DNA from 2 places in the Giesbergeria sinuosa genome. Region 2 is predicted to be linked to the other one. Evidence: predicted binding sites of a transcription regulator. Region 2 holds the regulator's gene; the other holds the start of a gene.
The links. The regulator FNR, encoded in region 2, switches genes on or off when oxygen is low (the NO sensors DNR and NnrR bind a similar motif). The targets are predictions, from matches to a motif close to TTGATNNNNATCAA.
Positions count from the first base shown of each region.

Region 1 (15,080 bases), on a different contig from region 2:
GGCGAAGTCGGGCCAGATGTCAAATTGGTCACCTACGAAATCGACATCAAGCGCGTGATCAAGCGCAAGCTGAATATGGCCATTGGCGATGCCCGTCTGTTGGCCGATGGCAAAGAAATTTATGTCGCCAACGACCTGCGCGTAGGGTTGTTCATGCGTGAGGGCGAGGGCAAGGAGACCGCAGCATGAGCAAAAAACGGGTAGTCATCACAGGCACGGGCATTGTCTCGTGCATTGGCAACGACCGGGCCACAGTCGTGCAATCCCTGCGCGAGAGCCGCTCTGGCATTCGCGCGATGCCCGCCTTTACCGAGTTGGGGCTGCGCACCCAAGTGGCAGGCATTCCGCACATCAACCTCGAAGAACGCATCGACCGTAAGCAATTGCGTTTTATGGGTGATGCAGCAGCCTACGCGCACATCTCTTTGCAAGACGCCATTGCCCAAGCGGGCCTCACACCCGCGCAAGTCTCGCACCCGCGCACCGGCTTGATTATGGGTTCGGGCGGTGGCTCTCCTGCCAACCAAATCGAAGCCGCCGATGTGCTGCGCAGCAAGGGCATCCGCCGCGTCGGGCCTTACCAGGTCACACGCTGCATGAGTTCTACCGTGTCGGCCTGCTTGTCGACCAATTTTGCCATCAAGGGCATCAACTACTCCATCACCTCGGCTTGCAGCACGTCGGCCCATTGCATTGGCGCAGCCGCGCAGCAAATTGCTTGGGGGATGCAGGATGTGATGTTTGCTGGTGGTGGCGAAGAACTGAGCTGGGGCATGGCCTTGCTGTTTGATGGCATGGGTGCCATGTCCAGCAAGTACAACGAAACCCCCGAGAAAGCCTCGCGCGCCTACGATGCCCACCGCGATGGCTTTGTCATCGCTGGAGGTGGCGGCGCGGTGGTGTTGGAAAGTCTAGACCATGCTTTGGCCCGTGGCGCGACCATTTTGGGCGAAGTGGTCGGTTTTGGTGCCACTTCGGATGGCGAAGACATGGTAGCCCCCTCGGGCGAGGGTGCCATTGCCTGTATGCGCCAAGCCATTGAGGGCTTGGATGGCCCGATTGATTACATCAACACCCACGGCACTTCCACCCCAGTGGGTGATGTGCCTGAACTGCGGGCCATCCGCGCTGTGTTTGGCGATGCCATTCCGCCGTTTTCGTCCACCAAGTCGCTCACCGGGCATTCGTTGGGCGCTACCGGGGTGCAAGAGGCCATTTACTGCCTGTTGATGCTGCAAGACGGCTTTATCGCTGGTTCTGCCAACGTCGAGACCTTGGAGCCTGCCGCCGAGGGTATGCCGCTGGTCACCGTCACGCGCAACGCACCCATCCGCACTGCTCTGTCCAACAGCTTTGGCTTTGGTGGCACCAACGCCAGTTTGGTGCTGCGCCGCTGGGAGCCATAAACCGCTCACTCAGCCTTTGCGGTCGCTCCTGTTATGGCCTGCCTGCGCACCACGGTGCAGGCAGGCTTTTTGCTTTTTGGCCACAAGCCCAGCCTCATGGGCTCGGGGTAAACGATAGGTTCATCAAAATTCAACCAATTTCTGATCTATGTGGGTACCAATTTCTCATAAGATGGTGTACCGCCCAACAGGCGGACAGGGGTCATCCGCCCAACCGGCGGGGCCTGAACCATCATCTGGAAAGCTTACTCATGCACATTTCCTCTCCCATCTCGCGCCGCTGGTTTGCTGGCGTCGTGCTGTCTGCCATGTCTGCCGTTGCAATGGCCCAAGCCGCCAAACCCCATGTGGTTGTGCTGGCTACCGGCGGCACTATTGCTGGTGCAGGCGCATCGGCAGCCAATAGCGCCACCTATGCAGCCGCCAAAGTCCCCGTAGACAAACTGCTGGCGGGCCTGCCTGAGTTGAGCAGCGTTGCCAAGGTCTCTGGTGAACAAGTGTTCCAGATTGCCTCCGAGAGCTTTACCAACGAGCATCTGCTCAAGCTGGGCCAACGTGTCTCTGCTCTGAGCAAGCAGGCCGATGTGGATGGCATCGTCATCACCCACGGCACTGATACGCTGGAAGAAACCGCCTACTTCCTGAACTTGGTAGTGCGCACCACCAAACCGATTGTGGTGGTGGGCTCCATGCGTCCCGGCACGGCTTTGTCGGCAGATGGCGCGCTCAACCTGTATGACGCCGTGAGCGTGGCTGCCAGCAAGGATGCCACAGGCAAGGGCGTGCTGGTCACGATGAACGACGAGATTCAGAGTGGCCGTGATGTGAGCAAGAGCATCAACATCAAGACCGAAGCCTTCAAGAGCCAATGGGGGCCGCTGGGCATGGTGGTAGAGGGCAAGAACTACTGGTTCCGCGCCCCGGTCAAGCGCCACACCATGACGTCTGAATTCAACATCGACGACATCAAAGCCCTGCCTGCGGTAGATATTGTCTTTGGCTACAGCAACATGAACACCACTGGCATTGAAGCTTATGGCAAAGCCGGCGTGAAGGCGCTGGTACACGCTGGCACCGGCAATGGCTCGGTGGCTGCACAAGCGGTGGACTCGCTCAAGGCTCTGCGCGCCCAAGGCGTACAAATTGTGCGCTCGGCCCGCGTGCCCGACGGCTTTGTGCTGCGCAATGCCGAGCAACCTGACGACAAATACGACTGGGTTGTTGCCCACGATTTGCGTCCCCAAAAAGCCCGCATCTTGGCGATGGTGGCCCTGACCAAAACCAATGACAGCAAAGAATTGCAACGTATCTTCTGGGAATACTGATCTTCCAAGATAGGATGTTGCGTCCCTTCCAAGCAGTTGTTTGGAAGGTGAGCAGGCCAAAGGGCAACACGCCCCGAATGTGCCATTTGACAAGGCCAGCACCCCCAAAGGGTGCTGGCCTTTGTTGCTGCAAGCCGCGCAATCTGCGCCCGTATCACCCGCCCCCTAAAATCATGGGCTGCACACACGCGGTGGCACCACCCTCGCGCGCCTTTTTACCCTTTCTTATTGCCCGGCCCTGGCCCCGCCAGCGGGCCTCTCAAAGCCATGTTGACCTTCCAGCAAATCATCTTGAAGTTGCAGTCCTACTGGGATGCCCAGGGCTGCGCACTCCTGCAACCCTACGACATGGAAGTGGGCGCTGGCACCTCGCACACCGCCACCTTTTTGCGCGCCGTTGGCCCCGAACCTTGGAAGGCAGCGTATGTGCAACCCAGCCGCCGCCCCAAAGATGGCCGCTATGGCAACAACCCCAACCGCCTGCAGCACTACTACCAGTACCAAGTAGTGCTCAAACCCGCACCCGCCAACATTTTGGAGCTGTATCTGGGCAGCCTAGAGGCGCTGGGCTTTGACCTCCAAAAGAACGACATCCGTTTTGTGGAAGACGATTGGGAAAACCCCACGCTGGGCGCTTGGGGCTTGGGCTGGGAAGTCTGGCTCAATGGCATGGAAGTGACGCAGTTCACCTACTTCCAGCAAGTGGGCGGCATAGACTGCAAACCCGCCACTGGCGAGATCACCTACGGCCTTGAGCGTCTGGCGATGTACCTGCAAGGCGTAGACAACGTCTACAACCTGCAATGGACAGACACCCTCAAATATGGTGATGTGTACCACCAAAACGAAGTCGAGCAGTCCACCTACAACTTTGAGCACTCCGACGCCGATTTTCTGTTTACCGCCTTCAATGCCCACGAAAAGCAGGCCCAATACCTGATGGAGCAGCAACTCGCCCTGCCCGCCTACGAGCAAGTGCTCAAGGCCGCACACAGCTTTAACCTGCTGGATGCACGCGGTGCCATCAGCGTGACCGAGCGCGCCGCCTACATTGGTCGCATCCGCAACTTGGCACGGGCCGTGGCGCAAAGCTACTACGAAAGCCGTGAACGCCTGGGCTTTCCGATGGCCCCGCGCGAGTGGGTCGCACAAATCCAGAAAAAATCCGCCTGAAGACGGGAGAACCCCAACATGACCACACAAAACCTGCTCGTCGAACTCTTTGTCGAAGAACTGCCCCCCAAAGCCCTGCAAAAGCTGGGCGATGCCTTTGCGGGCCTGTTGTTTGAGCAACTCCAAGCCCAAGGACTGACCTCTGCCGACACCGTGGTCACGCCCTATGCCTCGCCACGCCGCTTGGCTGCGCACATCAGCCACATTTGGCTCAAGGCCGAAGACAAGCCCGTGCAAGTCAAGCTGATGCCCGTGGCCGTGGGTCTGGATGCCCAAGGCCATGCCACCCCCGCCTTGCTGAAAAAACTGGCCGCCATCGGGGCCGACATTGACCCCACCGACCCCGCTGCCGTGGCAGCCAGCTTGCACCGCGCTCCCGATGGCAAAACCGAAGCCTTGTTCTATCACAGCCTTGTCACTGGGGCCACGTTGGACATCGGCCTGCAAAAAGCCTTGGATGAAGCCATTGCCAAGCTGCCTATTCCCAAAGTCATGACCTACCAATTGGAGCGCGACTGCGAGCTGCCTGGCTGGAGCAGCGTGCATTTTGTGCGCCCAGCCCACGGCTTGGTGGCACTGCATGGCAGCACCGTGGTGCCCGTCAAGGCGCTGGGCTTGCAGGCAGGTCACAGTACCCAAGGGCACCGTTTTGAAGCCACTGTGTCGCCCGTGGCAATTCCAGACGCCGACAGCTACGCCACCACCTTGGCGCGCGATGGCGCTGTGATTGCCAGCTTCACCGAGCGCCGCGCCAACATCGCCCGCCAACTGGCCGCAGCAGCCGAGCGCATCGGCAACGGCGTGCGCCCCATTGACGATGCCGCCTTGCTGGATGAAGTCACGGCGCTGGTGGAGCGCCCCAACGTGCTGGTATGCCAGTTTGAAGCAGAATTCCTCGACGTGCCGCAGGAATGCCTGATCCTCACAATGAAGGCAAACCAAAAATACTTCCCACTGCTGGATGCTGCGGGCAAGCTCACCAACCAGTTTTTGGTGGTCAGCAACATCAGCCCCGAAGACGCCAGCGCCGTGGTGGGTGGCAACGAGCGCGTGGTGCGGCCCCGTCTGGCCGATGCCAAATTCTTCTTTGACCAAGACCGCAAAAAGACGCTGGCCTCGCGCGTGGAATCTTTGGGCAAAGTGGTGTACCACAACAAACTCGGCACCCAAGGCGAGCGCGTGCAGCGCGTGCGCGCCATTGCCCATGCCATTGCCCAAGCTTTGGGCGATGCCGCCCTGCCCCAGTGGATAGACCAAGCCGCCTTGTTGGCTAAAACCGACCTGGTGACCGACATGGTGGGCGAGTTCCCCGAACTGCAAGGCATTATGGGCCGCTACTATGCCCTCAACGATGGCTTGAGCACCGACGTGGCCGATGCCATTGAAGACCACTACAAGCCCCGTTTTGCCGGCGATACCTTGCCACGCAACACCACCGGCGTGGTGGTGGCGCTGGCCGACAAGCTCGAAACCTTGGTCGGTATGTTTGGCATTGGCAACCTGCCCACCGGCGACCGCGACCCGTTCGCGCTGCGCCGCCATGCCTTGGGCGTGATTCGCATGTTGGTGGAAAAAGACCTGCCGTTAGACTTGGGCACACTGCTGGCCAGCGCCGTTCCGGCCTTTGGCGACAAAATCCAAGACGCCACCCCGGCTCTGGCCGACTTTATCTATGACCGTCTGGCAGGCTCCTTGCGCGAGCAAGGCTACCGCGCCCAAGAGGTGGAAGCCGTGCTGGCCCTGCGCCCGCAACGTCTGGCCGAAGTCGCCAAGCGCCTCGAGGCTGTGCGCGCCTTTGCCGCCCTGCCCGAAGCCCCCGCTTTGGCCGCTGCCAACAAGCGCGTAGGCAACATTTTGAAGAAGGCCGGCGAAGTCGATGCCCATGTCAACCCGGCACTATTGCAAGAGCAAGCAGAACAAGACTTGTTTGCTGCCTTGCAACGCTTTGTGCCCGAGGCCAATGCGCAATTTGATGCGGGCGACTACACCACCAGCCTACAGACGCTGGCCGTGCTGCGCGCACCTGTCGATGCCTTCTTTGATGATGTGATGGTCAATGCAGAAGAGCTGGATCTGCGCCTGAACCGCCAAGGTCTGCTCAAAACCCTGCACGAAGCCATGAACCGCGTGGCCGACTTGTCACGTTTGGCCGCTTGAGGGCAAAACAGGCATGGCATTGACGGCACAGCAACGCATAGCATGGTGGCTGTTTGCGCCCCCTGCACTGTTGGCCGGATTGCGCTGGCTGTTGCAATGGCAAGAAGGGCGCGGCCCAACCATCACCGCGCTACCACTGTCACCCTTTGCTGGGGCGCAGCCCTTGTCGGCCATGCTCTGGCAGTTGGCTGGGCCATTGTTGGCCTTGCTGGTGCTAACGCTCGGCCTGTGGCTGGTGCGGCGGCGCTGGGGCTGGCACACCGTGCAACGCATGCTGTTGGGGTTGTGGGTTGCCGTTTGTTTGGTGGGCTGTGCAGCCTTGCTGTGGCGGCCCTACAACCTACAAGGCTTGCAACCCTTGGCCCCGGTGCAAGCACAAGTCTTGGGCAGCCATGCCAAACTTCCCAATCTGCGCAGCACCGGTGGCACCGAGCTGGTATTGCGCATCGCCAACCTAGAGCCTTTGCAACAGGTGCTGATCGACGATCCACAGGCGGCCCAATGGCAACCTGGGCAAACCACATTACTGTTGCAATGGGCGCAGGGACGCCATAGAGGCTTGTTTATCACGGGTTGGCAGGTGCTTGCCCCCACAGCGCCAGCAGCTACCACACCTGCGGCTTTGCTCCCATAATCTGGCCCATGAAACTCGCCATTCTTGACCGTGACGGCACCATCAACGCCTTGGGCGAGGATGAGTTCATCACGTCCCCTGCTGACTGGAAACCCCTGCCCGGCGCTTTGGATGCCATTGCCCGACTCAACCATGCGGGCTGGCATGTGGTAGTGGCTGCCAATCAGCCAGGGCTGGGGCGTGGCCTGTTCGACATGGTCACGCTCAATGCAGTGCATGCGGCCATGCACAAACAACTGGCCGCTGTAGGAGGGCGCATTGACGCGGTGTTTTATTGCCCCCACGCCCCCGATGAAGGTTGTCATTGCCGCAAACCCGCTCCGGGCCTGCTAGAGCAGATTTGCGAGCGTTATGGTGTCGACCCAGACAAAGTGTGCATTATTGGCAGTTGCTTGTCACACATGCAGGCAGGTGCCGCTGTGCATGGCATTCTGCACTTGGTTTGCACCGGCCAAGCCGCCGGAGTAGACCCCAGCGCACCGCTGCCCCCCGAATGGCCCGCCGGTGTCCAAACCCATACCAGCATGGTGGCGCTGGTGGATCATTTGCTGGCTCCCCCCAAACCCCCAGCCACCACTGTGCTGTCTGCCAACTCCGTATAATCGGCCACTTCCGAGGAGCGTTGCAGCGCCCCCAGCACAGCGGGGCGTGAGGCTCGGAACCCACCCTAGCAACGACGCTCATCCACTTCCGGTGCGGTGAGCTTTTCTTTTCTGCAATTTCCGTGTCGGCCAGTGGTTTGTTCACCCCTGTTTGGAGCCGCCCATGAATGCACCTTCTTCCACCTTTGCCAACGCCGATTGCGCGATTGCCGACATCACCTTGGCCGCTTGGGGCCACAAAGAAATTCGCATTGCCGAGACCGAAATGCCCGGCCTGATGGCCATCCGCGAAGAATTTGCCGCCAGCCAGCCCCTCAAGGGCGCGCGCATCACCGGTAGCTTGCACATGACCATTCAAACGGCGGTGCTGATTCAAACGTTGGAAGCACTGGGCGCACAAGTGCGTTGGGCCTCGTGCAACATCTTCAGCACCCAAGACCACGCCGCCGCTGCCATTGCCGATGGTGGTACGCCCGTGTTTGCTGTCAAAGGTGAATCGCTCAAAGACTACTGGGACTACACCCACCGCATTTTTGAGTTTGGCGCAGCCGGCACCCCCGGCGAAGGCCCGAACATGATTTTGGACGATGGCGGCGATGCCACCATGCTGATGCACTTGGGCCAGCGCGCCGAGAAAGACCTGTCCGTTTTGGACAAGCCCACCAGCGAAGAAGAAACCATCCTGTTTGCCGCCATCCGCGCCAAACTGGCGGTAGATGCCACTTGGTACACCCGTAAGTCGGCTGACATCATCGGCGTGACCGAAGAAACCACCACCGGCGTCCACCGCCTGAACGAGATGTCGGCCAAGGGCACGCTGCTGTTCCGCGCCATCAACGTCAACGACTCCGTCACCAAGAGCAAGTTTGACAACCTCTACGGCTGCCGCGAATCCTTGGTGGACGGCATCAAACGCGCCACCGATGTGATGATTGCCGGCAAAGTCGCCTGTGTGGCCGGTTATGGCGATGTGGGCAAGGGCAGCGCCCAAGCCCTGCGCGCCCTGAGCGCCCAAGTCTGGGTGACCGAGATTGACCCCATCAACGCCCTGCAAGCCGCGATGGAAGGCTACAAAGTGGTCACGATGGAATACGCCGCCGATAAGGCCGACATCTTCGTCACCACCACCGGCAACCGCGATGTGATTCGCCACGAACACATGGTGGCGATGAAAGACCAAGCCATCGTCTGCAACATCGGCCACTTTGACAACGAAATCGATGTGGCCTCGATTGAGCAATACGAGTGGGAAGAAATCAAGCCGCAGGTAGACCACATCAAGTTCCCCGATGGCAAGAAAATCATCCTGCTGGCCAAGGGCCGTTTGGTCAATTTGGGCTGCGCCACCGGCCACCCCAGCTTTGTCATGAGCGCCTCGTTTGCCAACCAAACCATCGCCCAAATTGAGCTGTTCACCAAGCCCGAGCAATACCAAGCCGGTAAGGTCTATGTGTTGCCCAAGCATTTGGACGAAAAAGTGGCCCGCCTGCACCTGAAAAAAGTGGGTGCCATGCTCACCGAGCTGACCGATGCCCAAGCCGCCTATATTGGCGTACCGAAAAACGGCCCCTACAAGGCCGACAGCTACCGCTACTAAGCCAACCAGAGAGTGTGACCCGCTATGCGTGCAGATGTTTTTTTGGTAGAAAAAGGCCATGCCGCCACGCGCTCGCAAGCGCAGCGGCTGATTGCAGCCGGGGTGGAGTGGCGCTTGTCGTCCTTTGCGCCGTGGCAAAAAGTGGCCAAAAACGGCGATGAAATCCCAGTCATGGCCGAGTTGCGGTTACTCGATAGCGCCGAGGCCAAATACATCTCGCGCGGTGGTCTCAAACTCGAAGGGGCGCTGGCCGCCACGGGCTTTTCCGTGGCCGGGCTGCGCTGCTTGGATGTAGGCCAAAGCACCGGCGGCTTTACCGATTGCCTGCTGCAACAAGGCGCAGCCCAAGTGATTGGCGTGGACGTGGGCCACGGCCAGTTGCATGAGCGCCTGCGCCAAGATGCGCGGGTGGTCTGTGTGGAAGGGCTGAACGCCCGCCACCTGACCGCCGAGAGCCTGCAAGCGGCCTGCGAATTGGCGCTGTCTGAAGTGGTGGAAGAAGACCCCGAAGACAACGACACCCAGCCCGTGGCCCCGTACAGCTGGATGCGCAATGGCGGTGTGGTCGATGAAGCCTACGACGACAGCGATGATGCCAAAGAGCACGATATCGAAGCCTTCAAAGCCGAGCGGGCCGCCAAACAGCAAGCCCGTCAAGCGGGCACGCTGCCGGTGCAACACCGTCGCCGTGCTGGGCTAGAAGACGTCAACATCACGCCGGAGTTTGACTTCATCACGGGTGATTTGTCGTTTATCTCTTTAACCTTGGTGCTACCGGCCTTGGTGCCCTTGCTGGCTCCCGGTGGCACGCTGCTGATGTTGGTCAAACCGCAATTTGAACTGCAACCCGGCCAAGTGGGCAAGGGTGGCATTGTGCGCGATGCCAGCCTCTATCCGGTGGTGGAGCAGCGCCTCCGCGAGGCTTGCGCCAGTGCTGGGTTGCCAGTGCAAACGTGGCTAGATAGCCCGATTGCTGGCGGTGATGGCAACCGCGAATTCTTTATTTCTGCTCGGAGGGCGGCATGAGCGCATCCAAACCCCTTTCTTCTGCTGTTAGCGCATTGCCGCTGAGTGTGGAATTTTTCCCACCCAAAACTCCCGAGGGGGCTGAGAAGCTGCGTGCCGTGCGCCAGCAACTGTATGCACTGCGGCCCGAGTTCTGCTCCGTCACCTACGGCGCGGGCGGCTCGACACAAGACGGCACGCTGCAAACCGTACAGGCCATCTTAGACGAGGGCCAACAAGGCGCTTCGCATTTCACCTGTGTGGGCGCTTCGCGCGACTCGGTGCGCGAAAAGCTGGCCCTGTTCCAATCGATGGGACTGCGGCGCTTAGTGGCCTTGCGCGGCGATTTGCCCAGCGGCTACGGTGGTATGGGTGAATTTCGCTATGCCGCCGATCTGGTGGCTTTCATCCGCGCCGAAACCGGCGACCACTTCCACTTGGAGGTAGCAGCCTACCCCGAGATGCACCCACAAGCCAAATCCCCAGAAGCCGACTTGCAAGCCTATGTGGCCAAAGTCAAGGCCGGGGCCAATTCGGCAATCACACAATTCTTTTTCAATACCGATGCCTATTTCCGCTTTGTCGATGACGCACACCGGCTAGGCGCTGACATACCCGTGGTGCCAGGCATCATGCCCATCATCAACTCCAGCGGCATCTTGCGCTTTGCCGATAGCTGCGGGGCAGAGGTGCCACGTTGGATTCGCCTGCGCCTGCAATCCTATGGCGACGATACCGCCAGCATCAAAGCCTTTGGCTTGGATGTAGTCGCCCAATTGTGCGAACAACTGCGCCAAGGCGGGGCACCTGCTTTGCACTTTTACACCATGAACCAAAGCACAGCCACACTGGAAATTTGCCAGCGCCTCGGCCTAGCACAGTGATGTTTTTTTACCCAGCCAGCATGGTGCTTGACGCATGTCAAGCACCATCCGGGCGTAGCGTTTTCCAATCCAGCCTAGGGAATGTTCCCTGGTTTTTCCGGATTTCCTTCATGAAAAAAACTACCCTGGTCGCCGCCCTGCTGGGTACCGTGTTGTCGTCCTCCGCGTTTGCACAACCAATCACCGAAGGCTCCTGGATGGTGCGTGCCCGTGCTGTGCATCTGGACAGCAGCAACGGCGACTCGACACCTCTGGGCCTGTCCGTCAACAACAAGTGGCTGCCAGAAGTTGATTTCACTTACTTCTACACCAAAAATCTGGCTGTCGAGTTGATCCTGACCGTGCCACAAAAACACACCTTGTACTCCAATGGTGGTGCTATCGGCTCCTTCAAGCACCTGCCTCCCACCCTGACAGCACAGTACCACTTTACCGATCTGGGCAAGATCAAGCCCTATGTGGGCGCTGGTGTCAATTACACCCGCCTGTCGAGTGTGAACTTCGCGCCTACGGTGGCCGCCGCCCTCAACCCCTCGGTAGACAAGAACAGCTGGGGCTTGGCTATTCAAGCCGGTGTTGATATTCCACTGGGCAACAATCTGTACCTGAATTTGGACGTGAAAAAGGTGCAAATCCGTACCGATGTGTCCTCTTTTGGCAAGAATGTGGGTGAATTCAAGGTCGATCCCGTACTGTTCGGCATCGGTCTGGGCTGGCGCTTCTAAGCCCCCCACTGTTGGCCTGTCCATCCCGCCTTGTGCGGGATTTTTTCTGGGTATGGGGCACCTATCCACTGCGCTACCATCAGCGCCCCTGCTTTTTTGGAAAGGCCCTGGCGCATGTCCCTGTTGCCAACTATCCGATGGTGGCGGTGTCGCCCCGTGCAACTGCTGATCTATGCTTTACTGACGCTGGGAGCAGGCATCGCCAGCGCCAACGACTCCACCACGCCACCGCCGCCGGAGGAAGACTCCCCCAGCGCCACCACCACCCCACCGCCCCCGGCTCTAGGCCTCAAGGTGCCTGACGCTGGAGCATTGGTCGTGCCGGTGCAAAGCGATCTCATCGGCACCGACAGCACAGGCAAAACGGCACCAGAAGCTACCGGCTTGCCCCAAGTAGATTTGCAGTTTCCGCAGGAATATGGCTTGGCCTCTTGGTACGGCGCCAAACAGCATAAGAAACGCACCGCCAGTGGCGAATTATTCGACATGCACGATTTCACGGCGGCCCACCCCACCCTGCCCTTTGGCTCCAGGGTGTGTGTGCGCAGCGCCCTCACCGGGCGTGAGGTCGTCGTGCGCATCAATGACCGGGGGCCACATGGTGGCAAGCGTGTCATCGATATCAGCCGCGCGGCGGCTGAAGCCTTGGGCATGGTTCAGCTTGGCACCAAGCCTGTGACCCTGCATACCTTGCCCGACGACGATAGCACTTGTCCACCACCGGAGTCAGACTAAGCGGCCCACCTCTAGCTGCCCGACTCTAAGGTGTGGGCAGCATTGCGGTCTTGCCCCAACCACTGCACCATTTGCGGCAACGCCTCCTTCAACGTTTCTTTCAGCGTGTAGGGTGGGTTGATCAAAAACATACCACTGGCTGGCAAGCCTGGGCGTTTGCTCTGACCTTCTAGGGTTTCGGTGATTTTGCTGGACTTGACAGTGAGTGTGGCGTGCAGCCAACTCTTGCCCGCCTTCTGGGCCATCGTCTTGAGGCGCCGGGGCAAATCATGCGCTTCGGGGCGTGGAATGATCGGATACCAAATCGCATAGGTGCCCGTAGCAAAACGCTTGAGACCATCCTGCACCATATCGAGCACCTTGCCATAATCGGTCTTGATCTCGTAACTCGGATCGCACAACACCAGCGCACGCCGCGATGGTGGGGGCAAAAACTTCTTCACCCCTTCAAAACCGTCTTCGTGCAGCACAGCCACCTGGCGGCCTGCCTCCAGTTGGGCCACATTGCCCACCAAGGCACGCATGTCTGAGGGGTGCAACTCAAACAGTTTGAGTTTGTCGTGGCTGCGCAGCAGCCGCTGGATGATGAAAGGCGAACCCGGATAGATCTTGGTGCTGGCACCCGCGTTAAAAGAACGTACCAAATCGATATAGGACTGCAATGCCGGAGCCAATGGCACATGGGCCGCACCCGGCACCGTCAAGCGTTGGATACCATCGGCAGCCTCGGCGCTGGTTTTGGCGTAATCTCCATCAAGACGGTACAGGCCCGCACCCGCGTGGGTGTCCAGCACCATCAGGGCGGCCTCTTTTTCGGTCAGGTGTTGCAGGGCGGCAATCAGCACAGTGTGCTTGAGCACATCGGCATGGTTGCCTGCGTGGAAGGCATGGCGATAACTGAACATGGCCCTATGGTAACGATCACTGCGCTGGATCAGCATTTTTTCATCGTTATCATGGATGATGGCGCTTTTTTACGGCATCTGCGCTGATTGTTCTTGATGCCCTTTTCTTTTGCCCTCTGGTAGCCGCCACCATGTCCGAACCCTCCCCCAGCACCCCCGTATCCGCCATTTACCATGCGGATGCTTTGCCCCCGGGGACACGCTTGGGTGAGTTCGAGATTCTTGCGCTGCTGGGCGTGGGTGGTTTTGGCATGGTGTACCAAGCCTTCGACCACTCCCTGCACCGCTCTGTGGCGATCAAGGAATACATGCCTGCAGCGTTGGCAGGGCGTGCGCAAGATCTGTCTGTGGCAGTGCGGGCGCTGGCCGATGTGCCCGCCTTTGAAGCCGGGCTACGCTCCTTCATGGGAGAGGCGCGGATGCTGGCCCAATTTGACCACCCTTCATTGGTCAAGGTGTTTCGCTTCTGGGAGGCCCACCATACCGCCTACATGGTCATGCCGCTGTACAGCGGCATGACTTTCAAGCAAGCACGATTACAAATGCGTGCCCCCCCCTCCGAGGCTTGGCTGCGCCAAGTGCTGTGGTCGGTATTGGGCGCCCTGCGCACACTGCATGAGGGGCACACGCTGCACCGTGACATCTCGCCCGACAACATCTTCTTGCAAGATGCTGGCCCCCCAGTGCTGCTAGACCTTGGCGCAGCACGCCACGCCATCAACGACCGTGAGCGCAAGCACACCGCCGTACTCAAGGTCAACTACGCGCCCATTGAACAATATGCCAGCGGAGATGCCGACCTGCCGCAAGGCCCGTGGAGCGATCTGTACTCACTGGCCGCCGTGGTCTATGGGTGCCTGTGCAATGACATGCCCGAGCCATCCACCCTGCGGGCCATTCGTGACCGCATGGTGCCCTTTGCCCGTGTAGCCCGTACTGTGGGGCAACAGTTTGGTCAGGTCTACTCACCGGCCTTCGTCAATGGCATCACGCAAGCCTTGGCACTGCGCCCACAAGACAGGCCCCAAAGCATCGATGCCTTGCTGCAACTGCTGGAGATGACAACTGCCCCAGCCCCACTGGGTGCCTTTGACTTTCGGGCCGCTTTGGGAGACATTTGGGTGGAGCCCACCGACCAGCCCAACGCCGGCCCAATTCCAACGGTAGACCTGTCTTCACCCAAGGCCGTCAGCGCCGGCCCAATCCCCGCCCCCGCAACCTCCTCGCACAGCCGCCCAATGGCCGATGCTGGCGACACCATCTTGCTAGAGGACGTGCAGGACACCCTGCTCATGCATGGGCCAGACACCCTCATCCAAGAGATGCCCCCCGAACCTATCGGGCTGGAGTCGAGTTGGCCCGAGCGGGCCTCACGGCGCCCCCACACCACCAGCACACCAGCTGCGGCCCCTACCAAGGCTGGGCGCCGCTGGGTAATATGGGCGGCCGTGGCTGCGGTGGCGGTGGCAGTGACTGCCGGGATCGGAGCGTATGCAAGCCGCAGCCCAGCCAAGGCCACAGCCCCCGTCGAAGACATCATCACCGAGAAGGCAGACCCCGTTCCCACGCCCGCTCCAACCACCACGCCAGCGCCCCCGCCTGAACCAGCAGTCCCCACCGCCGAAGTGCTGCCAGAAGGCCCAGCGCCAGCCTTTGTTGAGAAAACCGACCCACGGGCACTGTCGCAAAACGCCCCGCCCAAACCGCCTCCCAACCGCAAGCCCACCAGCACAGCCACGGCCACTGCAACTACCACACCGGCCCCAGCCCCAACAGCCCCGGCGGCAGAAGCCCCTGTAACCCACGCCCCCAGCCCCCCCAAGCCTGCGCCAGCGTTGTGCGAAGACAGCGGTGTATTAACCCGCAGCATGTGCCTGCGCCGGGAGTGCCGCCAACCCGCTTTTGTCAATTTGCCCGCCTGTGTGGAGTTTC
Region 1 is NZ_JBHSHJ010000012.1:31,579-46,658, reverse strand. Features, by position in the region: gene fabA (bifunctional 3-hydroxydecanoyl-ACP dehydratase/trans-2-decenoyl-ACP isomerase) at 1-189, shown strand, start outside; gene fabB (beta-ketoacyl-ACP synthase I) at 186-1,406, shown strand; gene ACFO6X_RS13280 (type II asparaginase) at 1,658-2,731, shown strand; gene glyQ (glycine--tRNA ligase subunit alpha) at 2,999-3,904, shown strand; gene glyS (glycine--tRNA ligase subunit beta) at 3,923-6,061, shown strand; gene ACFO6X_RS13265 (hypothetical protein) at 6,075-6,695, shown strand; gene gmhB (D-glycero-beta-D-manno-heptose 1,7-bisphosphate 7-phosphatase) at 6,704-7,297, shown strand; S-adenosyl-L-homocysteine riboswitch at 7,304-7,384, shown strand; gene ahcY (adenosylhomocysteinase) at 7,461-8,894, shown strand; gene ACFO6X_RS13250 (TlyA family RNA methyltransferase) at 8,919-9,920, shown strand; gene metF (methylenetetrahydrofolate reductase [NAD(P)H]) at 9,917-10,783, shown strand; gene ACFO6X_RS13240 (OmpW/AlkL family protein) at 10,894-11,508, shown strand; gene ACFO6X_RS13235 (septal ring lytic transglycosylase RlpA family protein) at 11,623-12,243, shown strand; gene ACFO6X_RS13230 (23S rRNA (adenine(2030)-N(6))-methyltransferase RlmJ) at 12,255-13,148, opposite strand; gene ACFO6X_RS13225 (serine/threonine protein kinase) at 13,280-15,080, shown strand, end outside.
Region 1: the regulator FNR is predicted to act here: its motif matches at 10,811-10,824, upstream of ACFO6X_RS13240 (OmpW/AlkL family protein).

Region 2 (15,080 bases):
GCTGGCGGAGCACCCTTCAGCGCCTTCCCAGTGCTTGTTCAAGGCATCCAGTGGCGTGTGGCTGAAGAGAGAGTGGCATGGACTCGTCCGCTGACCGTTGCGGGGGCAGCGCAGGCTCGGCAGCCCCCTTGATGGGGGCTTTCCTCCCTGCTTCCCGTTGAACTTCGGCATGTGAACCACACCAAGAGCACCAACGGCGCGGATTCTACGGCGCTTTGGCCACTGGCAACCCTACAATTGCAGGCATGGCCCCCTTGCAAACCATCGATCTCATCACCGCGCGTGTGGAGCACCTGCTCCAACGCCTGACCCAGTCTCAGCAGACTCAGCAGCAGCAGGCGCAACAGCTGGCCGATTTGGCCCGTGATCGACAGGCGCTGGAAAAGATACGCGAGCAACAAGCTGAACAGATAGTGCGGCTACTGGAAGAGCACGATATGCTCGTCCAGGCCCATACGGCCCTGCAAGAGGATGGACTGCGGCAAGAGGCCAAGAGCCTACATCTGGAGCAGGAGCGCGATGCCTTGCAGAAAGTCCACGCCGCCCAAACAGAACAATTGGTCGCCTTGACCCGTCAGCATGAAGAATTGCTGCGCAATACGGCACCCCAAACAGAAAAACTGGCGGCTTTGCACAAGGAGCATGCCGCCTTGCAGCAGGCCCATGCGGCCTTGCAGCAGACCAGCACCGAGCAGGCCACCCAAGTGACTGCCTTGCGCCAAGAGTGCCAAACCTTGCAACAGGCAGGGCAGGCACAACTGGCACAAATTGCTGCCCTTACCCAGGAGCGCGACACCTTGCAACAAACCAGCACTGGGCAGGCCGAGCAGATCAGCGCCCTCACCCGTGAGCATGACATGCTCAAATCCCGCCTGCAAACGGCCCGCTCCCGCATGGATGCTTTGATGGAAACCTTGCCAGCCAGTCCCGCAGAGAAAGAGGGTGGCGCATGATGATGAAGAAAATCGAGGTGCAGATCATGCAGCAGAGCCTGCTGCTGAGTTGCCCTGAAGGTGGCGAAGCCTACCTGCGGGAAGCCGCCGCACGGGTAGACAAGGCCATGACCCAGATCCGTGACGGTGGCAAGGTGCGGTTGCGTGAACAAATTGCTGTGCAGGCGGCTATCAATCTGGCTTTTGAGATGGTCAAGGCGGCGGTAGCCGAAAAGACGGCCCTGACGCGCGCTGAACAGGCAGAAGCTGCTGCGGCCAATGCACTGGTGCAAGCCCAAGAGGCGGCTATCTTGGCACAAAGCGTCTCTGGCCCCGAAATGCAGGCCAAGTGCCAGGCCTTGTTGGAGCGCCTCGATACGGCACTGCAAGACGGCACCACACCCGGTTGAGGTGTGGTGGCTGTGGTGGGCCAGCGCCTATGGCCGCCCAGTACCGCTACAATCGGCCTGTCTGCGGTGCTGCTGGGCTTTATATTTCCTTGAACCAATGCTCATTGAGCCTGGGCTTGGTACATTGCCCGGTGAGCGTGATCGTCTCGCGTCAGATGAACCCAACACCTGGCTGCCCTTGCCCCCCTGAACCCCCGGTTCAGGATGCAGGTTCGGTGGCACTGGCAGACACCTTCATTGTCTTGCCCTCCCCAGTCTGTATCGTGTCTGGGGCACTCCCAGCAGCCTCTGGTCAGGCGGGCCTGCTCCCCTTGATCCCCCCCCCCACCATTTATGTTCGATACCCTGCTAATTGTTGAGTTGGCCTTGCTGGGCCTGTGTACGGGCTTTTTTGCCGGACTGCTCGGTATTGGTGGCGGCATGATGTTGGTGCCTTTTCTGACCTATTTTCTGACTGAGCGGGCTGTATCTCCTGATTTGGCCGTCAAGATGGCCATTGCCACGGCGATGGCTACTATTTTGTTTACATCTATCTCCAGTGTGCGTGCGCACCACCGCCGTGGTGCTGTGCGTTGGGATTTGGTTCAGCGGTTGGCCCCCGGTATCGCTTTGGGAGGGATGGCGGCCAGCTTGGGGGTGTTCTCCTTGCTTAAAGGGTCTTTTTTGGCACTGTTTTTTGGGGTCTTTGTGGGTTTTTCTGCATTGCAGATGTTCCGTGACCGCAAACCAGCACCATCCCGACAAATGCCAGGGGTGGCAGGACAGGTAGCCGCTGGCAGTGGCATTGGTTTTTTGGCTGGGTTGGTGGGGGCTGGGGGGGGGTTTATCAGCGTGCCCTTCATGACTTGGTGCAACGTGCCCATCCACAATGCTGTGGCTACCAGCGCCGCCTTGGGTTTTCCGATTGCAGTGTTCAACGTGGCTGGTTATGTGCTGGGGGGCTTTTCGGTGCCCGGTCTACCTGCACATTCCATGGGTTATGTGTGGTTGCCAGCTTTGGGCGTAATTGCCGCGTGCAGTGTATTCACGGCCCCTCTGGGCGCTCGTGCGGCCCACAGTTTGCCTGTGCGCCAACTCAAGCGGGTTTTTGCCAGCTTATTGCTGGTGCTGGCGGTTTATATGTTTTGGAAGGGATATGCCGCGTTGTAACGCAACCGGGCCATCAACTGCACCACAGTTCTGGCCCATGGGTGGCATCAAGCCACAGTGCCCATAAGGCCACACCACAGAGCAAAATGCCTGCCAGTCGTGTGCCACGGTCGCCATGCACCTTGAGGCGCTGGCGTAAACGCAGCCACAGCCACGGCCCTGCCACCAGCCACAGGCCACTGCCCACGGCAAACAGGGCCATAGTGATGGCACCCGACACTGCACTGCCACTGAGAGAGGCCACTAACAAGGCCGAGTAAAGCAGACCGCAGGGCATCAAGGCCCACAGAAAACCTGTTGCAAACACGCCCCCCGGTTTAGCCACCACAGGCCGCACCCGCTGCCAGAGGCTCCGTCCGGTTTGTTCTACCCAAGCGGGTTGGCGAGCCAACACCACCATCATCAACCCCCAAGCCAGCACGCCCACATGCAGCATCGTCCAAGCCGGGCGCAAGGCCGCACTTTGCACTGTGAGCCAAGCCAAACTTTGCATTGCTACTGCGGCCAGAGCGCCCACAGCGGCATAGCCGAGCAGACGGCCAAGGTGGTAAGCCCATACACGCCGCTGGTGTTGTGGTGGAGCGCCCTGCCAATGCACGGGCTGTTCGGGGGGGGTGTTGGTGCCTGCACCCACCACGGCACCGCAAGGGGCTGCGCACATAGCCAAACAATGCGGCCCACCGACCAGCCCCATGAGCAAGGCCGTCCAGGCCACTGAAAAAAGCATCATCTTCAGATGATGCGGGAAAACCGTGTTCGGTTCCGGTCGGCCTGCAAATACCGGTCAAAAGTCATGGCAATACCTCGTACAAAGTACCAGCCCATCTCTGTGACTTGCACCCCATCGGCGTTGAAAATCACCAACCCTTGGCCGGCCATTTCTTGTAGCACGCCTAGCTCGACGGCAAAATACTGGCGAAAATCAATCAGCCAAGCGGCTTCTAAGGGCTCAAACAGCAGCTCGCCTTGGCACATCAAGGCCATGATGACAGCACGGCGCACCAAGTCGTCGCGTGTCAAGGCTAAGCCTCGCACGATGGGCAGACGACCTTGGTTCAGGTGGTCGTAGTATTCGTCCAGAGTTTTGGCATTTTGGCTGTAGGTGGCACCCACACGCCCAATGGCCGATACGCCCAGTGCAATCAGATCGCAGTCGGGTTGGGTGCTGTAGCCCTGAAAATTGCGGTGCAGGCGTCCTTGGCGCTTGGCTACGGCCAACGCATCATCGGGCAACGCAAAATGATCCATGCCCACATACACATAGCCCGCTGCACTAAAAGCCTCTAATGAGCGTGCCAACATGGCGACCTTGGCAGAGGCCATTGGCAAATCGGCCCATACGATGCGCCGCTGTGGCTTGAAGCGTTCGGGCAGGTGGGCATAAGCATACAGCGCGATGCGATCGGGGCGCAACTGCGCCACTTGGGCCAAGGTGCGCTCAAACGATGCAGGTGTTTGGCGTGGCAGGCCGTAAATCAGGTCGATGTTGATGGAGGCGAAACCCAAGGCGCGTGCCGCATCTACCAGTGCAAACACCTGTTCGGCAGGTTGGATGCGGTGTACGGCCTTTTGGACTTCGGGGTCAAAGTCTTGCACGCCAAAGCTCAGGCGGTTAAAGCCCAGTTCGGCCAGCAAGGCCAGCCGCCCGGCATCTACTGTGCGCGGGTCAATCTCGATGGAGTACTCCCCATCGGGAGCCAACGTAAAGTGGCTGCGCAACATCGCCATCAGTTCGCGCAGACCTTCATCTGACAAGAAGGTGGGCGAGCCACCGCCCAGATGCAGCTGGCTCACTACTTGGCCTTTGCCACAATGGGCGGTATGCAGTTCTACCTCACGGCTGAGGTAGCGCAGATAGACTTCCGCCCGGTCGTGGTGCCGGGTGATAATTTTGTTGCAGGCGCAGTAGTAGCACAGCGATTCACAAAAAGGGATGTGCACATACAACGACAGTGGCAGCGCCTTGGCCGATGTTCCCACGCTGCGTTGTTGCAACGCGAGCACATAGTCGTTGGCACCAAAAGCCTCCACAAAGCGATCTGCCGTTGGGTAAGAGGTGTAACGCGGTCCGGGCACATCAAACCGGGTCAGCAATTCGGGGGAAACAACGGTCATGGGAAAATTCCTTAAGTGCCAATGCACTGTGCCGTAAATGGGCCAGACAGGCGTTGACGTCTGTCAAGAGCAAACACCAAAGGCGCACTGTGTTGGCAGCAGTGGGGGATGGGCGATAATTTGAACATGTCCACTATCTTTCCCGCCCCAGCAATGCCTTACTGCGCAATCGGGTCAAGGGGATGGCAGTGTGGCTGATTTATCTGAAGTAGCTCCGAGTCGCCATGAATCCACACACCATCAAAGTCGCCTGTTCCAACTGCAACTTGCGCGAGCTTTGCATGCCGCTGGGATTGACGGATGCACAAATACAACGCATTGACGAAGTAGTGGCTACCCGGCGCAAAATCAAGCGTGGTGGCACTTTGTTTCGCAATGGCGAGGCATTTACCTCGCTGTATGCCATTCGCACAGGGTTTTTCAAAACCTGTGTGGCTACCGAGGACGGGCGCGATCAGGTCACTGGCTTTCAGATGGCAGGCGAAGTCATCGGTCTGGATGGCATCGTCAATGACCGACATACCTGCGATGCCATTGCATTGGAAGATGCAGAGGTTTGCGTTATGCCCTTTGACCGGATTGAAGAGCTTTCGCGTGAGGTCACGGCCTTGCAAAGCCATGTCCACAAAATCATGAGCCGTGAGATCGTACGCGAGCACGGAGTGATGTTGTTGCTGGGCAGCATGCGGGCTGAGGAGCGTTTGGCAGCCTTTTTGCTCAATTTGGTACAGCGTCTGCACGCCCGTGGTTTTTCGCAGTCAGAACTGGTGTTGCGCATGACCCGCGAAGAGATTGGTAGCTATTTGGGCCTGAAGTTAGAGACCGTTAGTCGCACTTTCTCCAAGTTTGTGGAAGATGGCATCGTAGAAGTGCGTCAGCGCCATGTGCGCATTCTTAGCACCGATGCGCTCAAACGCATTGTCAATAACCAACAAGCTTGCCATTGAGCACTGCGCCGTATCTGAGGCAGGCTATTGGTTGGGTTTCTGTCATAGTTTGTGGCAAAAAAAGCGCCCCTCCCCTTGGAAAGCCCTTTTTTTCCCAGTAGCATCGCTCCAGCCAGTGGAGAAACTGGTTTTCGCTGGTTCACACTGCCCGTTATTCACAAGGAAACCCAACATGGCAACTCCCAAAAAAGCCCCGGCCAAGGCCGCTCCCGCTGCTGAAGCGGCTGCGCCTGCTGCCAAAAAGCGCACTCCCAACGCGGCTTTCATGAAGCCCCTGACCCCCAGCGCCGAACTGGCCGCTGTGGTGGGTGCGGCTCCCCTGCCCCGCACAGAGATCATCAGCAAGCTGTGGGCCTACATCAAAGAGCACAAGCTCCAAGACGAAGCCAACAAGCGCAACATCAACGCCGATGCCAAGCTCAAGAAGGTGTTTGGCAAGCCCCAAGTTTCGATGTTCGAAATGGCTGGTCTGATCGGCAAGCATGTGAAATAAGCGTTCGCACGCTTTGCACACCAGGTCGGCTTTGCCGGCCTTTTTTTTGCCTGAACTTTACTTATGAATGAGAATACTTGTTATTTGATTTAAGATTGACAGTTCGACGATGCACAGCCAATTTTTCTAGCCACTGCTTCGTACCTGTATCGGCACCAATGGTGGTGCCGATGGCAATGACCTATCTACGGAGGCCCAATTGGCAAAGAAACCCGCACCGCATTTGCAAAAAACAACCCCCATGCCCGAGTTGCAGCCCGCTGTGCTGTCGGGCCGTATGGCCGCAGGTTTTGACAAGCCTTTGCTCCCCCTGGGTGCCTTGATGTTGGCGACTTCGATGGGCAGCTGGGCGCAGACCAACGAGGCGCCCAGTGCCACCTTGCCTGCGGTGACAGTGCGTGAAGCGGTGCAAATCCAAAGCAAAGACACTTTGCAGGTCAAAAAGACCACCATTGGTAAAGGCCAGCAAGAACTGCGCGACATTCCGCAAAGCGTCACGGTGTTTACTGAGCGCCTGATGGACGACCGTAACCAAGACGACTTCCGTGAAGTGCTGCGCACCACTTCGGGGGTGACTTTTCAGGCAGGCGAAACCGGCGAAGAAGATGTGCGTTTGCGCGGCTTCTCTTTGGGCCAGGCAGGAGACATCTACATTGATGGCATGAAAGATGCCCCACTGTACGAGCGCGACACTTTCAACAACGACCGGGTAGAAGTGCTCAAAGGCTCTGCTTCCATGTTGTTTGGCAAGGGCTCGACGGGTGGCGTGGTTAACCAAGTCAACAAGGCGCCATTGTTGATGGATCAGCACGAAGCCAGTTACACCATTGGCACGGGCAATGAACACCGCGTGACGGGCGACTTTAACTTCAAGACGGGAGAAAACGCAGCCCTGCGCGTCAATGCCATGGTGCACAACGCCGACAACCACGGTGCTACGCAGAAAAAGCGTGGCATTGCGCCCACCTTCAGTTGGGGTATTGGCACCCGTGATGAGTTCTCAGTCGGGCTGTACTATTTGGACATTCAGGGGCGTCCTTCGTACAACCATCCTTGGTTTTTGGACAACGGCGTGATCGTCCCATCGTTGCCTGCCAAGAATTACTATGGCCTCAACAGTGATTATTTGAACACTTCGGCCAAGTATGTCACGCTGTCGCATATTCACCGTTTTGATGATCGTGGCGAGCTGAACACCCGTTTGCGCCACGGCACCTATGAACGCGATTTGTGGGCCAGTGTGATTCGCTTTGGCACGGGCACCACGCTAGAAAACATCAATAGCAGCACGGTGGTCTCTCGTACCCCTAAGGGTCGGGTGGGCAGTAGCGATTTGACGCAACTGCAAAGTGATTACACCAACACCTTCGACTGGCTGGGTAAGAAGCACGCACTGATTGCCGGGGTAGATGTTTACCACGATGACGCTGATCGCAACCAGAACTTTGCTGGAACTCCCAGTGGCTTGAACACGACGGTAGGCACACCCAACAATGGCGACTGGCGTGCAGACACCCGTGGCGTGCCAGCTTACAACAGCTTCACGGCGCGCAATGTGAGTTTGTACGCACAAGACACGATGAGCCTGACATCTGCGTTCAAGTTGGTGGCAGGTTTGCGTTATGACCACTTCAAGGCGTCGTACCACACCAGTACCGACTTGAGCCACGCCCGTTCCGATGATCTCTGGAGCCCACGCATTGGTGCTTTGTATCAGCCCAATGATCTGGCTTCGTACTATGTGTCGTATGGCACTTCGTACAACACGTCGGGCGACACTTACCAGTTTGGCAACCCGAATGCTGGCACAGAAAAAACAGCCAATACCCCCGCAGAGAAAAGCCGCAATTTTGAAATTGGTGGCAAGTTTGAACTGTTTGAAAAGCGTGCCAGCCTAGGGGTGGCCGCGTTCTACAGCGAGAAATACAACGAACGCAACACCGACCCTGATACCGCATCAACCCAGCAATTGTTGTCGGGCAAGCGCCATGCCACAGGGATGGAGTTCAACTTGGCCGGGCGTGTGACACCGCGTTGGGAAGTGTTTTATAACCACACTTGGATCCCCAGCGCCAAGATTGACGAAAGCAATGTGGTTTTGGCCGCCAACGGTGGGGGTGCCCAGGTCAAGGGCGACCGCCCTGGCCTGACGCCCAAGCACAGCGGCAGCTTCTGGACAACCTACGCCGTGACACCACAGTTGCGTGTGGGGGCTGGCTTGAACTACCGTGGCAAGCAAAATCCGGAAGGCTCGCGTGCAGTGGTGGCCGACAGCTTTGTCACGGCTGATGCGATGGTGGAATACAGCTTCAACGAGAAAACCTCGCTCAAGCTCAACATCACCAACTTGAGCGACGAGTTGTATGCCGATAGCCTGTACCGTGGGTTCTATGCGCCCGGTGCTGCCCGTGCGGTGCAACTGACGCTCAAGACCCGTTTCTAAGCGGTATCTTCTACACAACGCACTGTCTGCCCCGTATGTTTTTGCATCTGAAAAATATCCTGACTCCGCAAGAGGTTCAGACTGCTCGCACTTTGTTGGGCGATGATGCCCCTTGGCGAGACGGGCGCAGCAGTGCGGGGGGACAGGCGCTGGCGCACAAGCGCAACGAACAATTGGCCCAAGACAGCACCCAAGCGCAGCAATTGCGTGCCTTGGTGCTGGCCGCGTTGCAGCGCGATGCCTTGTTCTTTTCAGCGGCCCTGCCCAAGAAGATTTTTAACCCGCTGTTCAATCGTTACAGCGGCGACAGCAACTTTTATGGCAACCATGTGGATGGTGCTGTGTTGCGCTCGCATTACCCTGAGCAATGGGTGCGTAGCGACTTGTCGTGCACGATTTTTCTGGCTGAGCCACAAGAGTATGACGGTGGTGAATTGCTCATTCGTGAGGCCCAAGGAGAGCGGGCCATCAAATTGCCTGCGGGTGATATGGTGCTGTATCCCAGTTCTACCGTACACCAAGTGGCGCCGGTCACACGGGGTGCCCGCATTGCCAGTTTTTTCTGGATTGAGAGTATGGTGCGCTCGCTTGAGCAGCGCCAGTTGTTGTTTGACATGGACATGGACTTGCTGCGCTTGCGCGCTGCGGTGGGCGAAGGCGCGCCTGCTGTAGTGGGCCTGACGGGCACCTACCACAACCTGCTGCGCATGTGGGCTGATGTCTAACGCCCGATGATGCACACCTTGAAACGCCAATCGGTGCCTGCGGGCATTGTCAATTTGGCCGACCACGAGCAATTAGCCCAACAACGCCTTGACGATAACGCTTGGGCCTATTTTGGCGGTGGTGCCGGTGATGAAATCACCTTGCAAGCCAATCGCACAGCGTGGGATGCTTGGAGGCTGCAACCACGTGTGTTGCAGCGTGTGGCAGGTGGGCATACCCGGGTTGCCTTGTTAGGGCGCACGCTGGCCCATCCAATTATGTTGGCCCCAGTGGCTTTTCAGCGGCTGGCCCATGTGGATGGTGAAGTGGCTACCGCCTATGCTGCTGCCGCTTTGGGGGCAGGTATGGTGTTGAGCACCCAAGCCAGCACACCGCTGGAAACGGTGGCCGATGCTTTTCTGGCAGATCCGGGCCGTGGTGCTCTCTGGTTTCAACTGTATTTACAGCATGATCGGGGCTTTACCCGTGCTTTGGTGCAGCGGGCTGAGGCTGCCGGCTATGAAGCCTTGGTATTGACAGTGGATGCCCCCGTCAGTGGTATTCGTGACCGGGAGCGTCGGGCGGGGTTTCAGTTGCCCCCCGGCATTCGTGCTGTCAATTTGGATGGCTTAGCCCCGCGCCCAGCACGGCCCTTGCAGGGCGGACAAAGTGCTTTATTCCATGATCTCTTGCACGATGCCCCTACTTGGGAAGATGTGCAATGGCTGCAATCCATTACCCGTTTGCCGGTACTGCTCAAGGGTGTGCTCCATCCGGAGGATGCCCGACAAGCTGCGGCTATTGGTGTGGCGGGTCTGGTGGTTTCTAACCACGGTGGACGCACGCTAGACACCGCTATCACCACAGCCCAAGCCTTGCCTGCTGTAGTGCAGGCTGTAGAGGGGCGCTTGCCTGTGTTGGTCGATGGTGGCATTCGCCGAGGCACTGACGTGTTCAAGGCGCTGGCGCTGGGGGCCAGTGCGGTGCTGGTGGGGCGGCCGGCCATTCATGGGCTGACCAACGCGGGGGCAGCGGGGGTGGCCCATGTGCTGCGCCTGTTGCGTGATGAGTTGGAAGCCACGATGGCGCTGATGGGTTGCGCTACGTTGGCGGACGTGGCTGCTGTTTCTTTGCCTATGCCTCCTTTGGGCATTCGATGAAATCCCATCTTGATGGCATAGACTTTATTGAATGAGAAAAATTCTCATTTATAATCAGGCTGTCTTTTAACTGCCAGTCTTGATTTGGTGTTTTGCCATGATCGTTTGTGTCTGCCGCCGTGTCTCTGACCGTGAAATCGCCCGCCATGCCCATGCAGGGATGGGCTTTGACGACATCCAGTTCGAGCTGGGTGTGGCTACCCAATGTGGCCGCTGTGAGGGCTGTGCCCGAGAGGTGGTGGCGCAGTGCCATGCCAGTCGACCTGTGGCCGCTTTGCACAATATGTTGGCCGCCCCCCATTCCCATGGGGCTGGGGTGTGATGCGCCATGATGCTGTCCATCTTGGCAGGAAGTGCCCTGTTGGTAGTGGTTTCTGCTTGGTGGATATTTCACCGTTGAGCAGGTGCCACGGGGTTTGAGTTTCATATTGGCTTTGGGTGCTGGCCGTTATTGATGGTTCTATGTCTTCTTCTGATCGTTTTGCTTTTCCTGCCGTTTCTGCGCGCCATGCATTCATTGCTTCTGGCGTGGTGTTGGCCCATGCCGTCGGGTTATGGACTTTAGAGGCCGGGTTATTGCGCAAGGCGGTTCCACAAGACGTGGTGGTGCCTGCGGAAGTGGTGGCCGAGGTGATCGTTGCGGCACCTCCACCAGCACCTCCCCCCCCGGCACCGCCAGCACCAAAAACACCGCCCTTGCCCCGTCCGGCGGTTGTCAAAACACCAGTGCCTCGGCCTGCACCGGCACCTATGCCGTTGCCTGTGGCTCAAGCCCCTGCCACCCCCAATGCCCCTGTGGTGCAGGCCAGTGAGGCCGTGCCAACGCCTGCACCCGCAGCACCTGCACCAGTAGCGCCACCGGCCCCTCCAGCACCGCCTGCTCCACCGGCACCGCCCCGGATTGAATTGCCGTCAAGCCATGCCGCCTATCTGCAAAATCCGGCCCCAGCCTATCCTGCCATCAGCAAGCGCATGGGCGAGCAAGGCAAGGTTGTGCTGCGTGTGCTCATTGGTGCTGATGGTCTGCCACAGAAAGTGGAATTACAGCAATCGAGTGGCTATGACCGATTGGATCGCCAAGCCCAAGAGGCCGTGATGCGCTGGCGCTTTGTGCCAGGCAAGCGCAACGGCGTGCCCGAGACCATGTGGAATCTGGTGCCGATCAATTTTGTTCTCGAATAATCAAATCCATCGTCAGGAGTTTTCATGGAATCGCAATTTGGCTTGGCCCACGTCTGGATGCAGGGTGACTTTGTGACCCGTTTGGTCGCGGTACTGCTGCTGGGCATGTCGCTGGCATCGTGGATTGTCATCATCGTCAAGGCGCTGGACATCATGAAATTCAAGAAACACGCACGGGCTGCCTTGGGTTTTTGGCACAGTGAAGATTTTGCCGCCGGGTTGGAAAAGCTCGGTGCTGATCCAGCCAATCCTTTTCGCCAGTTGGCCATTGAGGGGCGCGAGGCCACTGCCCACCACCGCAATACCAAAGGCCAGTTGCACGACAGCTTGGATGTGAGTGATTGGGTCACGGGCTGCCTGCGCAACAGCATTGATGAGTTCACGGCCCGTCTGCAATCGGGGCTGGCTATTTTGGCCTCGGTGGGTTCTACGGCCCCTTTTATTGGTCTGTTTGGCACGGTTTGGGGCATCTACCATGCCTTGATTGCCATTGGTGCTTCGGGCCAATCTACGATTGACAAAGTGGCTGGCCCTATTGGTGAGGCGCTCATCATGACGGCACTGGGGTTGGCTGTAGCCATTCCAGCCGTGCTGGGCTACAACGCACTGGTGCGAGGAAACAAGTCCATCCTGAATCGTCTGAATAGCTTTGCCCATGACCTCCATGCTTATTGCGTGACGGGTGCGCGCGTTTCTGGCAACACCGAGGCAGCAGGCAATGTCCATGCCTTGAAGAAAGGAGCTTGAGCATGGCGTTTGGAACCCAGGACGACACCGATGAGGTGATGAACGAGATCAACATGACACCGTTGGTGGACGTCATGCTGGTGTTGCTTATCATTTTCATCATCACCGTGCCGGTGATGAAGCATTCGGTGAATGTAGATTTGCCCCGTGCCAGCAATCAGCCCGAACTCATCAAACCCGAAACGGTGCGCCTGAGCGTAGCGGCAGATGGCGCTTATTTTCTCAATGGCGCACCAGTAGAGGATGCGGAGCTGGAGGCGATGTTGAAAACCGAAGCCGCCAAAGAGCCGCAGCCTGACTTGCATATCCGGGGCGATAAAACCGTGCGTTATGAGCGTGTAGCCCAAGCGATGGCTAGCGCCCAACGGGCCGGGGTGCGCAAAATCGGCTTTGTCACAGATCCCCAGTAACCCTTGCTTTGGAGTATGAAGACCATGTACGCCGCCAGTCTGACCAGTGCTTCGCCTTATTTTGCTGTGGCCTTGGGCGCGACCCCCCAAGATTTGCCTACCTCTGCCGCTTTGGAGGGACATGGCGCAGCGCCACAGGATACCTTGGACAGCCGAGACTTATTGCAAGGCCGCAAGACGGTGACTATTGCACACAATGGCAGTGTGTACCGTTTGCAGGCCACCCGTTTGGGTAAATTGATTTTGACCAAGTAGGTTTCATCGTGGGGCGACTCCCGGGTTTGTTGCAAGCCCGTCAGGGTCGTTTTGGCCAGCCAACGGTTTTTTGCCGCGTAGCCAGGCTTTTTTTCCATGGGAACTTTGTGGGATGGGGTGAATCAACTGTATTGATTCTTGCCACGATTTGTGGGGGTATTGACTCTTGCAGGAAAGTCCCCACCTAGAATCCAGACGCCTGCGCTGTGCAGGTCACTCAGGAGCATATCGATGAACGACCGCGTTTCCACCCTCTACTCCTCTGCGGACTATGGCTACGGCATTTCGCAGGAGCAGCGCCACAAGGTGCTGCGCAATACTTATTGGTTGTTGGCCTTGAGCTTGGTGCCCACCGTGTTGGGTGCTTGGGTGGGGGTGGCTACTGGCATTACCTCCATGCTGGGCGGCATGATGGGCATGATTGTGTTCATGGCGGGTGCCTTCGGTTTTATGTTTGCCATCGAAAAAACCAAGCATTCCGCGATGGGCGTTCCCGTGTTGTTGGCTTTTACCTTCTTCATGGGCTTGATGTTGTCACGTCTGATTGGTTCGGTGCTGGGTTTCAAAAATGGCTCCGAACTGATCATGACTGCTTTTGCAGGCACTGCTGGGGTATTTGTCGTGATGGCTAGCTTGGCTAGCGTTATCAAGCGTGATTTGTCTGGTATGGGCAAATGGTTGATGGTGGGCACTTTGGTGTTGATGGCGGGTGCCGTTATCAACGTGTTTGTTGGTTCTAGTGCAGGCATGATGGCTATTTCGGTGGCCGCCATTGGCATTTTCAGTGCCTATATGCTGTATGACCTCAAGCAAATCATTGATGGTGGCGAAACCAACTACATCAGCGCCACCTTGGCACTGTATATGGACATCTTTAATGTATTCCAGAGCTTGTTGGCACTGCTGGGTATCTTTGGTGGTGAGCGCGAATAAAATTTTTCGAAAATTTCCACAAGTCAACCTTTGAGCATGCAATAGGGTTGCACATAGAAAAAGGGCCGGTGTTGAACCGGCCCTTTTTCTTTAGGCATGGGCACCATGCAGCACAGAGTGGTTTAGGTGTAATCTGTGTCCCCATGTTTTCCCTGAATCAGCTTGCCTGCTGAAAGAGACATCATGAGCATGGCAATGTTTTCGTGCATCAGAATGGTGTGCCGATTGCCTGTGTTGACCATTGCTTTGCGCAGTGCCTCACGCACTGCACCCACACCCGTGACATCAATCACGATATCAACCTCTGTACCCAAAGCAAGCAGCTCCATAAAGTCGGTGGTAACACGCACTCCATGTGCTTGTGCCAAGGCTATGCCGGGTTGCTGAGGGTTCAGATCAGCCACCCCCAGCACTTTGACAAAACTTGCACTCAGCAATTGTTGAAGTAATGGGGTGCCAGTTTCACCAGCGCCAATCACCACCACACGAAAATCAGCCATACCATCGCTCCTTTGTTATCCAGTGAGAGATCCATTGTTAGATCCAAGTTTCCATTCCTTCGTCGGCATGGGTCAATGCAATCATGCGGAACTCATCACCCAGCGCAATAAAGGCATCTACAACAACCGGGTCAAAATGGCTACCACTGCCTTCGACAATGATTTCTGTAGCCTTTGTGTGTGAATAGGCTGGTTTGTATACCCGGCGGCTGATCAGTGCATCATAGACATCGGCCACCGCCATAATACGGCCAGGCAGTGGAATTTCGGAGCCTTTGAGCCCTTGCGGATAGCCTTTGCCGTCCCAGCGTTCGTGGTGTCCCAAAATGATTTGACGGGCACATTGCAAAAATACGCTCTCGCTTTGGGTGCCTTCAGCTACTTCCAAAGCTTTGGCCCCATAGATGACATGCTGCTTCATCTCTTCAAATTCTTCGGGGGTCAGGCGTCCTGGCTTGAGCAAAACCACATCCCGGATTGCGACTTTGCCAATATCGTGCAGTGGTGCGCAGCGGTAGAGCATTTCGACACTGACAGGATCTAACAAATGTTGGTAAGGGCCGTGGTGGCTGAGATGCTGCGTGAGCGCACGCACATAATTTTGTGTGCGCTTGATATGTCCCCCAGTTTCGTTATCCCGAAACTCCGCCAGATTGGCCAAGGCTTCAATGGTGATTTGCTGTGTCAAGGCCAACTCGG
Region 2 is NZ_JBHSHJ010000002.1:199,085-214,164, forward strand. Features, by position in the region: cobalamin riboswitch at 1-210, opposite strand, end outside; gene ACFO6X_RS03560 (hypothetical protein) at 246-953, shown strand; gene ACFO6X_RS03565 (cell division protein ZapA) at 956-1,342, shown strand; gene ACFO6X_RS03570 (sulfite exporter TauE/SafE family protein) at 1,676-2,491, shown strand; gene ACFO6X_RS03575 (sulfite exporter TauE/SafE family protein) at 2,505-3,218, opposite strand; gene hemN (oxygen-independent coproporphyrinogen III oxidase) at 3,224-4,606, opposite strand; gene fnr (fumarate/nitrate reduction transcriptional regulator Fnr) at 4,831-5,553, shown strand; gene ACFO6X_RS03590 (SWIB/MDM2 domain-containing protein) at 5,726-6,046, shown strand; gene ACFO6X_RS03595 (TonB-dependent receptor) at 6,324-8,489, shown strand; gene ACFO6X_RS03600 (Fe2+-dependent dioxygenase) at 8,525-9,214, shown strand; gene ACFO6X_RS03605 (alpha-hydroxy acid oxidase) at 9,221-10,354, shown strand; gene ACFO6X_RS03610 ((2Fe-2S)-binding protein) at 10,452-10,676, shown strand; gene ACFO6X_RS03615 (energy transducer TonB) at 10,817-11,536, shown strand; gene ACFO6X_RS03620 (MotA/TolQ/ExbB proton channel family protein) at 11,561-12,283, shown strand; gene ACFO6X_RS03625 (ExbD/TolR family protein) at 12,286-12,693, shown strand; gene hemP (hemin uptake protein HemP) at 12,718-12,948, shown strand; gene ACFO6X_RS03635 (Bax inhibitor-1/YccA family protein) at 13,180-13,881, shown strand; gene ACFO6X_RS03640 (Gfo/Idh/MocA family oxidoreductase) at 14,004-14,381, opposite strand; gene ACFO6X_RS03645 (response regulator) at 14,419-15,080, opposite strand, start outside.